Regions from separate parts of the Klebsiella sp. GFKo11 genome, predicted to be linked through region 1. Evidence: predicted binding sites of a transcription regulator. Region 1 holds the regulator's gene; each other region holds the start of a gene.

Region 1 (3,279 bases):
CCACGCCGAGACCCGCCGTTGCAAGGAACGACATTCGCCAGCCGATAGTTTCCCCCAACCAGGTCGCCGCCGGAACGCCGCCAATGTTGGCAATTGTCAGCCCCATAAACATGGTCGCCACGGCGCTGGCCTGCTTATGCTTCGGCACTACGCTCGCCGCCACCACCGAGCCTAACCCAAAAAAAGCGCCGTGATTGAGGCTGGTGATAATGCGCGACAGCAGTAGCGTGGTGTAATCCGGTGCAATTGAAGAGAGCACGTTACCAAGAGTAAAAATCGCCATCAGGAAAATCAGCGCATTTCTGCGCGCGCGGTGCGAAAGCAACAGAGTCATCAGCGGCGCGCCAACCATCACCCCAATGGCATAGGCACTAATAAGCATTCCCGCAGCCGGAATAGAGACATCCACGCCTTTGGCGATAACCGGTAATAGCCCCATCGGGGAGAACTCGGTAGTACCGATACCGAAGGCACCGATCGCCAGAGCGAGCAGGGGAAAGTTGATTTTCATTCAATGACTCCATCGGGCCGTCTTCAGCGACGGCATCTCATCAGAAGCCAAAAGCATGACATCAATCACAGAAAAACAAAAGTAAACGAAATGGCAAAAGATTTTTGCGAAATTGATAATAATGGTGGAAAAAGAAAAGGGAGAACGATGTCTCCCTCATATTGGAATTAGTGCAGTATGGCGGTGAGCCCTGCGGCGACAATCAAACCCAGAACAATAATCGTCGTTGTCAGCGAAAACTTTAAATCTGTATCCATCAATTTTTCCCCTTGATTATCCCCACATGAAAAGTGAGCTTGCTCATTTTTACATAGATTAGCGCAAATATCTTCCGAGATTTAGAGGGATGCACATTTTTGTTCTTCCCCTTTGCCCCAAGATCGGACAAAATCCCACGCTAATTTGAAAGCGTATCGGCCATTGACCCCTTCCTGTCGTTCTGTGTCGTTTTCCCGACGTGATGCAATGTTCAATTTTGGCATCAGGGTGTGTACAGGCAAACGTTTACGTACCGATTAACGGGCGATCAGGTCAAGGTCTGGAGTGAGAAGTAATGGCAACTATTAAAGATGTAGCGAAGCGCGCAAACGTTTCCACTACAACAGTATCACATGTAATTAACAAAACGCGTTTCGTTGCAGAAGAGACGCGCAACGCTGTGTGGGCTGCGATTAAAGAACTGCACTACTCCCCCAGCGCCGTTGCTCGCAGCCTGAAGGTTAATCACACCAAGTCTATCGGATTGCTGGCGACCAGCAGCGAAGCGGCCTATTTTGCCGAAATTATCGAATCCGTTGAGAAAAGTTGCTTCCAGAAGGGCTATACCCTGATTCTCGGCAACGCATGGAACGATCCGGAGAAACAGCGCGCCTACCTGTCAATGATGGCGCAGAAGCGCGTGGACGGCCTGCTGGTGATGTGTTCTGAGTATCCTGAGTCGGTACTGAGCATGCTGGAAGAATATCGCCATATTCCGATGGTCGTGATGGACTGGGGTGAAGCAAAAGCCGACTTCACCGACTCGGTTATCGATAACGCCTTCGAAGGGGGTTATATCGCCGGGCGCTATCTGGTGGAACGCGGTCATCGCGAAATTGGCGTGATCCCCGGCCCGCTTGAGCGGAACACCGGTGCCGGCCGCCTGGCCGGCTTTATGAAAGCGATGGAAGAAGCGCAGATCAACGTTCCTGAAAACTGGGTCGTGCAAGGTGATTTCGAGCCGGAATCCGGCTACCGCGCGATGCAGCAAATCCTCAGCCAACACCATCGCCCGACGGCGATTTTCTGCGGCGGGGATATCATGGCGATGGGCGCTATTTGTGCAGCAGATGAAATGGGTCTGCGCGTGCCGCAGGATATTTCGCTGATCGGTTATGACAATGTGCGCAACGCCCGCTACTTCAGCCCAGCGCTGACCACCATCCATCAGCCAAAAGATTCTCTGGGCGAAGCGGCCTTCAACATGCTGCTGGACCGCATCGTCAACAAGCGCGAAATATCCCAGTCTATTGAAGTACATCCGCGCCTGGTCGAACGTCGATCCGTGGCCGACGGCCCGTTTGTCGATTATCGCCGTTAATTCTCCTCGCGGCGCCGGCTATTCCGGCGCCCGCAGCCACTCCCTGTTCAGCGTTTCACTGTCGCCAAGGTAATCCAGCAGCCACATCAGCGCCGGTGAAGCATCGCTTTGTTGCCACGTCAGGCAGCAGGCCGCATCAGGGAATGGATTTTCCAGTGCCAGCGCCGTCCATTCTCCGCTATCAATTCGCGGCTGTGCAAAATGCTTTGGCACCATGCCAACACACAACCCTGCGCTGAGGCAGGTCGCGGAAGCGTCCCAGTCCGGCACCACCACCCTCTTCTGATTATCCAGCAGCCACGTCGTGCGTTTCGGTAGCGAGCGTGAAGTATCTTCCCGTACCAGCGACGGCCAGTTGCGCAACACATCGTCGCTTAACGGGCCGTCTATTTTCGCCAACGGATGATCGCTGGCCACCACGCAATCCCAACTCAGCATCCCCATATCGCGAAACGCATAGCGCCCACCGACGGGAATAGAGCGCGTCGCGCCAATAGCTAATTCCACGCGGCCATCAGCTAACGCATCCCAGACGCCGTTGAATACCTCCTGAAAGACAATCAGTTCAACGTCATCAAAATGACGATAGAAATCAACGATCATTTGCCGCATGCGCGCCGGTTTGACGATGTCATCGACGGCAATGGATAGCTGCCCGCGCCAACCGTTGGCTATCTGCTGACACTGCTGGCGAGTGATCTGCATTTTTTTGATAACAGAGCGCCCTTCCTGCAAAAACCAGACCCCGGCCGGGGTTAATTCGACATCGCGGTGACGACGTTCAAAGAGCGGAACCGCCAGCCACTCTTCCAACTGACGCACGGTATAACTCACCGCTGAAGGTACGCGGTGTAGCTCCTGCGCCGCTGCGCTAAAACTGCCGTTACGCGCAACAGCATCAACCACCTCAAGTGAGTATTCTGACCACATATTCTGCCTACAAAATTTTTGAATCCACCTGACAAATATTAGCGTTTCACAAGCCCGAATGCACTCCCTACACTCTGCCGCACCGTACCTGCATCAATAACAAGAGAATTTTATGCAACAATTGCAACAACCTGGGAAAGGATTCTTAGTCTGGCTGGCCGGGCTCAGCGTGCTCGGCTTTCTGGCCACCGATATGTATCTGCCGGCTTTCGCCGCGATCCAACAAGATCTCAACACTTCAGCGGCTTCAGTCAGCGCC
Region 2 (3,279 bases), 1.0 Mb from region 1:
TTTCAGTGATAAAAACGGCGCACTCACCGACCTGCCGCTGCCACAGGTACCCATGCCGAATGCCGCAACTGCGCTCGCTGCCCTGCGTGCCAGCAAGCTCAAGGTTGACGAGCAGGCGATTCGCGACGGTATTCAAAAGGCGATGCTGCCGGGGCGTTTTCAGATAATTAGCGACACCCCGCGAGTCATCCTTGATGTTGCTCATAATCCGCATGCGGCGGCGTATCTCGCCGGGCGTCTCAAAACCTTACCGAAAACGGGGCGCGTGCTGGCGGTTATTGGTATGCTGCATGATAAGGACATCGCCGGTACGCTGGAAAACCTGAAGGTGGAAGTTGACGATTGGTACTGTGCGCCGCTGGAAGGGCCGCGCGGCGCGACGGCAGAGCAACTGCTGGAACATTTACGCGCAGGCAAAGTCTATACCAGCGTTGCGCAGGCCTGGTACGCTGCGATGGCAGATGCCAGACCACAGGATACGGTGCTGGTGTGTGGTTCATTCCACACGGTGGCGCATGTAATGGAAGAGATAGACGCGGGGAGAATCGGTGGCGAGTAAGTTTCAGAACCGTTTAGTCGGGACGATCGTACTGGTGGCACTGGGGGTTATTATCCTGCCAGGGCTGCTTGATGGTCAGAAAAAACATTATCAGGATGAGTTTGCCGCAATCCCACTGGTACCAAAACCAGGCGATCGCGATGAGCCAGATATGCTACCAGCAGCGACTCAGACGCTGCCTTCGCAGCCTCCGGAAGGGGCCGCCGAAGAGGTGAGAGCTGGGGATGCCGCGGCACCGTCGCTCGATCCTTCGCGGATCCCGGTGAACAATAACAGTTTTGATGTGGTGCAGGAGCCGGTTGTCGCGCCAAAACCACAGCCGCAGCCTAAACCTCAACCGAAGCCGGTAGAGAAGCCGCAACCTCAGCCACCGCAGCAGGTCGCGGTGCAGACACCTGCGCCTAAACCGCAACAGCAGGCTGAAATTCCGGCCCCGACCGGGAAAGCCTATGTTGTGCAGTTAGGCGCGCTGAAGAACGCCGATAAGGTCAACGAGATCGTCGGTAAGCTGCGCGCCGCTGGCTTCAAAGTTTATACGTCGCCTTCGACGCCGGTGCAGGGTAAAATCACCCGTATTCTGGTCGGCCCGGATGCTTCGAAAGATAAGCTGAAGGGGCAACTTGGCGAGCTGAACAAGCTGTCCGGACTTAGCGGTGTAGTCATGGGCTTTAGCCCGAACTAACCTTCTCTTTTTTAATAAAGAAAGGTAGGGCCAGAGCACGGAAACCCCTGTCGGACGCGCCCTGAAGAGGCGAAAGGCAGTATGGCGTTGAATGTTTTTTCAGCGCCATTTTTATTTCTGTAGGGCACGGAAATCCCTACGCAAACGTTTTCTTTTTCTGTTAGAATGCGCCCCGAACCGGACGACAGGGCGTAAAATCGTGGGACGTATATGGTCTGGATTGATTACGCCATAATTGCGGTGATTGGTTTTTCCTCTTTGGTCAGCCTGATCCGCGGCTTTGTTCGTGAAGCTTTATCGCTGGTAACCTGGGGATGCGCTTTCTTTGTTGCCAGTCATTACTACACTTACCTGGCTGTCTGGTTCACGGGCTTTGAAGACGAACTGGTCCGAAATGGGATTGCTATCGCGATACTGTTTATCGCGACGCTTATCGTCGGCGCTATCGTTAACTTTGTGATAGGTCAGCTGGTGGAGAAAACCGGCCTGTCGGGTACCGACAGGGTGTTGGGGATCTGTTTTGGCGCCCTGCGCGGTGTGCTAATCGTCTCTGCGATTCTGTTTTTTCTCGATAGTTTTACCAGTATGGCGAAAAGCGATGACTGGCAAAAGTCTGAGCTTATCCCACAGTTCAGTTTCGTTATCAGATGGTTCTTTGACTATCTGCAGAGCTCGTCAAGTTTCTTGCCCAAAGCATAAGCGTTGGGATGTAGCTTAACGAGGAAAAGACGTATGTGCGGTATTGTCGGTATCGCCGGTGTTATGCCGGTAAACCAGTCGATTTATGACGCGTTAACGGTGCTTCAGCATCGTGGCCAGGATGCCGCAGGCATCATCACCATCGATGCGAACAACTGTTTCCGTTTGCGTAAAGCGAACGGGCTGGTGAGCGATGTGTTTGAAGCTCGCCATATGCAGCGTATGCAAGGCAATATGGGGATCGGTCACGTTCGTTACCCGACGGCTGGCAGCTCCAGCGCCTCCGAGGCTCAGCCTTTCTACGTCAACTCTCCATATGGCATTACGTTGGCGCACAATGGCAATCTGACTAATGCTCACGAGCTGCGTCAAAAGCTGTTTGAAGAAAAACGCCGCCACATCAACACCACCTCCGACTCCGAAATCCTGCTCAACATTTTTGCCAGCGAGCTGGATAATTTCCGCCATTATCCGCTGGAAGCAGATAACGTTTTTGCGGCGATTGCTGCCACTAACCGCCAGATTCGCGGGGCTTATGCCTGCGTGGCGATGATTATCGGCCACGGTATGGTCGCCTTCCGCGACCCGAACGGCATCCGTCCGCTGGTGCTGGGCAAGCGTGATATTGGCGATGGCCGCACTGAGTATATGGTGGCCTCGGAAAGCGTTGCTCTGGATACCCTGGGCTTTGAGTTCTTACGTGACGTTGCACCTGGCGAAGCGGTGTATATCACCGAAAAAGGCCAGCTGTTCACTCGCCAGTGCGCCGAGAACCCGGTCAGCAATCCGTGCCTGTTCGAATACGTTTACTTCGCGCGTCCGGATTCATTCATCGACAAAATTTCCGTCTACAGCGCCCGTGTGAATATGGGGACTAAGCTGGGGGCGAAAATTGCCCGCGAGTGGGAAGATCTTGATATTGACGTAGTGATTCCGATTCCGGAAACCTCCTGCGATATCGCGCTGGAAATTGCCCGTATCCTCGACAAGCCGTATCGCCAGGGCTTCGTGAAAAACCGCTATGTTGGTCGCACCTTTATCATGCCGGGCCAGCAGCTGCGTCGTAAGTCCGTGCGTCGTAAACTCAACGCCAACCGCGCCGAGTTCCGCGATAAGAACGTGCTACTGGTCGACGACTCCATCGTTCGTGGCACTACTTCGGAACAGATTATCGAGATGGCGCGCGAAGCTGGGGCGAAGAAAGTGTATCTGGCGTCAGCAGCGCCGGAAATTCGCTTCCCGAACGTGTATGGCATTGATATGCCAACCGCGACTGAGCTGATTGCTCACGGGCGTGAAGTTGACGAGATTCGTCAGATCATCGGTGCAGACGGTTTGA
Region 3 (3,279 bases), 460 kb from region 1:
CATGATGTGGTTGTCCGGTGAGATCCCTAAGCCGCCGAGGGTATAGAACTCGCTACCGGCCGCCCGTTTGTTACCGTCGAGCAGAACGTCCCACTCATCCCACTCTTCTTTTAGCACCGACTGGCGTTGATAAATAGCGTATTCGCAGCCCGGCTCATAGACCTGACGGTAACGATAGCCATTTTTGCTGTACGGTGCCGATACTTCGCGCGGTGGAATACGATCAATAATTTCCTTCAGTACCCTATCCTGTAGACTACTTTGCGAAGACATGACTTTTTTCCCGTACTCGTTTTCCTGGCGCAGATAATCAAGCACTTCCGGCTGAGAGCGCTCGTCATCACGCAGCCAGTAGTAATTATCAATTCGGGTATCGCCATGTAAGGTCATGGCATGAGGGATTCGTTTTGCTTTTGGTGGCATCTGCTTCGTCTTCTGCGGCTTATATTATTTATCCTTCAGCATGCCCCAAAGCGTGCTGAAGGATGACAGGTATATAAGGGTGGCAAAAGTCGCCAGCGATGCAAGCGAAACGTGAGGATTTAAGGCGCTATTGCTTGTTTTTGCGCCTGAATATCCTGTTCGATATCTTTGCGAACGTCCTGCGGCAGGTTTAGCGCTTCGCCGAGCGCATTCAGATAGCTGCGCTCCATAAAGTGGTCAATATCAATGACCGCACAGCTGATGTAATACACTTCGAGCGCCTCTTGCTCGTTGCTGATGCCCTGCGCCAGGCGCTGAGGGTCGAGAGGCTGAGACAGCGCCCTGTCGATTAACACCCGCCCCTGCACGTCAATGTTTGCTGCGCGTAGCTGCTCTTCAATGCTGGCCCGTTCGCGTTCGTCAATATGCCCGTCGCTTTTGGCGGCGAAGACCAGCGCCATAATCAGCCGTTCACTGCGGGCGTCGAGCTCGACTTGCGTTGAAGATTGCGCCTGAACGGGCGCGGAGGCTGAAGGTGAGTAAGCCGGTTCTTGTGGCGAGCCTGCACGCATTTTTTGCTGGTATTTATTCCACAACACGCTGCCTGCTACCGCCCCACCGCCGACCAGCAGCGCGCCCGTGCCGTATTTAGCCAACAGTTTACGCGATGATTTGCTGGCAACCAGTAGCCCTGCCAGCCCGCCAAGCGCACCCGGCAACAGCAGATTTTTGCCGCTTGGTTGATCGTCAGATGAAGAAGACCGCCCCTGCTGACCCAGCAGAGACTGCAGTTGATTAAGCCAGTTAGCCATACTTTTCCTCGTTGCGCGATAAGCGATACCACCAGCCTAAACGACGCGATGTCAGGAAATGTTATGGACTGCTAAAGAAGCGCAAATTTAGCCTCAGAAAGGGGCTTAACCGAATTTTTGCCGCCAGAGACCCCGGCGGCAGAGAGCACACTCAGGCGGCTTTTACTTTACGTGGTTTAGCCTGAACTTCAGCTGCTACTTCAAGGACGGTGTCGGCGTCGGCATTATCCTCGACGATCTCCGCCTGGGCGTGTTGTTCATCAGCGCTGCTTTCGGCTTCCGGCAGTTTCCCGGACCGCAGAATATGATTTAAGGTCTCTTTGCGCTCTGCCAGCCACATTGACATGCTATCGCGCTGGGTTTCATCAAGCGTCAGCGGACAGTCAACTAGCCAGTCGTTGAGCACTTCCGCCAGATCGAGCATTTTGTCGTAAGCATCGGCCTCTTTTTTGCTGGCAAAAGACATTTTTTCCTCACCTTCGCGAATCACCACATATTTAATTTCAACCGCCATGATGCAGCCTCTTTATACTGTATTTTTATACAGTATAGCAAATTTTCACGCTGAACTCAAATTACGCATATAAAGACAGACGCAAACGTTTTCGTTTATAATGCGGCGCATGTTTTTTTACTGCGGAAGAGAGTTATGACTGTATTAGGCACGGCGCTGCGCCCTGCGGCAACAAAGGTAATGCTGTTGGGGTCCGGCGAACTGGGTAAAGAAGTAGCTATCGAATGCCAGCGCCTGGGGATTGAAACCATCGCCGTCGACCGTTACCCGGACGCGCCAGCGATGCAGGTAGCGCACCGTTCACATGTCATCAATATGCTGCACGGCGAAACCTTGCAGGCGCTAATCGAACAGGAAAAACCTGACTTCATCGTACCGGAAATTGAAGCTATCGCCACCGATACCCTGGTGGCGCTGGAGCAAGCCGGGCAGAAGGTCGTCCCTACCGCGCGGGCGGCGAAGCTCACCATGAACCGCGAAGGAATCCGTCGCCTGGCTGCCGAAGAGCTGAAGCTACCGACCTCAGCCTATCGTTTTGCCGATAGCGAAGTGGCGTTTCGTGAAGCTGTCGCAGGGATCGGCCTGCCGTGCATCGTCAAGCCGGTGATGAGTTCTTCCGGCAAAGGTCAGAGCTTTATTCGCTCCAGTGAACAGCTGGCTGAAGCCTGGCAATATGCACAGCAAGGCGGGCGCGCCGGAGCCGGTCGCGTTATCGTTGAAGGCGTGGTGAATTTTGATTTTGAAATTACCCTGCTGACCGTGAGCGCCGTGGATGGCGTACATTTCTGCGCACCGGTCGGTCATCGTCAGGAAGATGGCGACTATCGTGAATCCTGGCAGCCACAGCAGATGAGCGATTTGGCGCTGGAACGTGCGCAGGAAATAGCCCGCGAAGTGGTGCTGGCTCTGGGCGGTCACGGCCTGTTCGGCGTCGAGCTGTTCGTCTGCGGTGATGATGTAATTTTTAGCGAAGTCTCACCACGCCCGCACGACACCGGCATGGTCACGCTGATTTCGCAGGATTTATCAGAGTTCGCCCTGCACGTTCGCGCCTTCCTCGGCCTACCGATTGGCGCAATCCGCCAGTACGGCCCGGCGGCCTCGGCGGTGATCCTACCGCAGTTAAGTAGCCAGAACGTCACCTTCAGTAATATCCAGGCGGCGGTTGGCGCAGGTCTGCAACTGCGTCTGTTTGGTAAGCCGGAAATTGACGGTTCTCGTCGACTGGGCGTGACGCTGGCGATAGCAGATAGCGTTGATGAAGCGGTTGCGCGCGCCAAAACGGCGGCAGCGGCGGTCGTGGTGACAGGATAAAATATAAAAGCCCGGTAGCTTGCGCAGACCGGGCCTCAGTTTAAAGCGCGAAGATTACTTCGCGCCTTCTACCGCTTCGCGAGCCAGTTTGGTAATACGGTCGTAATCACCAGCTTCCAGCGCATCCGCTGGCACCAGCCATGAACCACCGATGCACAGAACGCTGTTCAGCGCCAGATAATCGCGATAGTTAGCCGGAGAAATGCCGCCAGTCGG

What was found. The regulator PurR, encoded in region 1, represses purine synthesis genes. The targets are predictions, from matches to a motif close to CANGCAAACGTTTGCNTG.
Region 2: cvpA (colicin V production protein) is a predicted target of PurR. The motif match lies at 1,379-1,396, and genes of this name have one in related genera.
Region 3: purT (formate-dependent phosphoribosylglycinamide formyltransferase) is a predicted target of PurR. The motif match lies at 1,828-1,845, and genes of this name have one in related genera.

Annotation. Positions count from the first base shown of each region.
Region 1 covers NZ_CM151369.1:2,884,565-2,887,843, reverse strand. Annotated here, with positions in the region: gene AC07P6_RS14075 (MFS transporter) at 1-511, opposite strand, end outside; gene cydH (cytochrome bd-I oxidase subunit CydH) at 679-768, opposite strand; gene purR (HTH-type transcriptional repressor PurR) at 1,065-2,090, shown strand; gene punR (DNA-binding transcriptional activator PunR) at 2,109-3,020, opposite strand; gene punC (purine nucleoside transporter PunC) at 3,142-3,279, shown strand, end outside.
Region 2 covers NZ_CM151369.1:1,839,003-1,842,281, forward strand. Annotated here, with positions in the region: gene folC (bifunctional tetrahydrofolate synthase/dihydrofolate synthase) at 1-559, shown strand, start outside; gene dedD (cell division protein DedD) at 549-1,241, shown strand; gene cvpA (colicin V production protein) at 1,452-1,940, shown strand; gene purF (amidophosphoribosyltransferase) at 1,974-3,279, shown strand, end outside.
Region 3 covers NZ_CM151369.1:2,421,135-2,424,413, reverse strand. Annotated here, with positions in the region: gene ptrB (oligopeptidase B) at 1-423, opposite strand, end outside; gene AC07P6_RS11705 (tellurite resistance TerB family protein) at 543-1,235, opposite strand; gene AC07P6_RS11700 (YebG family protein) at 1,387-1,749, opposite strand; gene purT (formate-dependent phosphoribosylglycinamide formyltransferase) at 1,885-3,063, shown strand; gene AC07P6_RS11690 (bifunctional 4-hydroxy-2-oxoglutarate aldolase/2-dehydro-3-deoxy-phosphogluconate aldolase) at 3,118-3,279, opposite strand, start outside.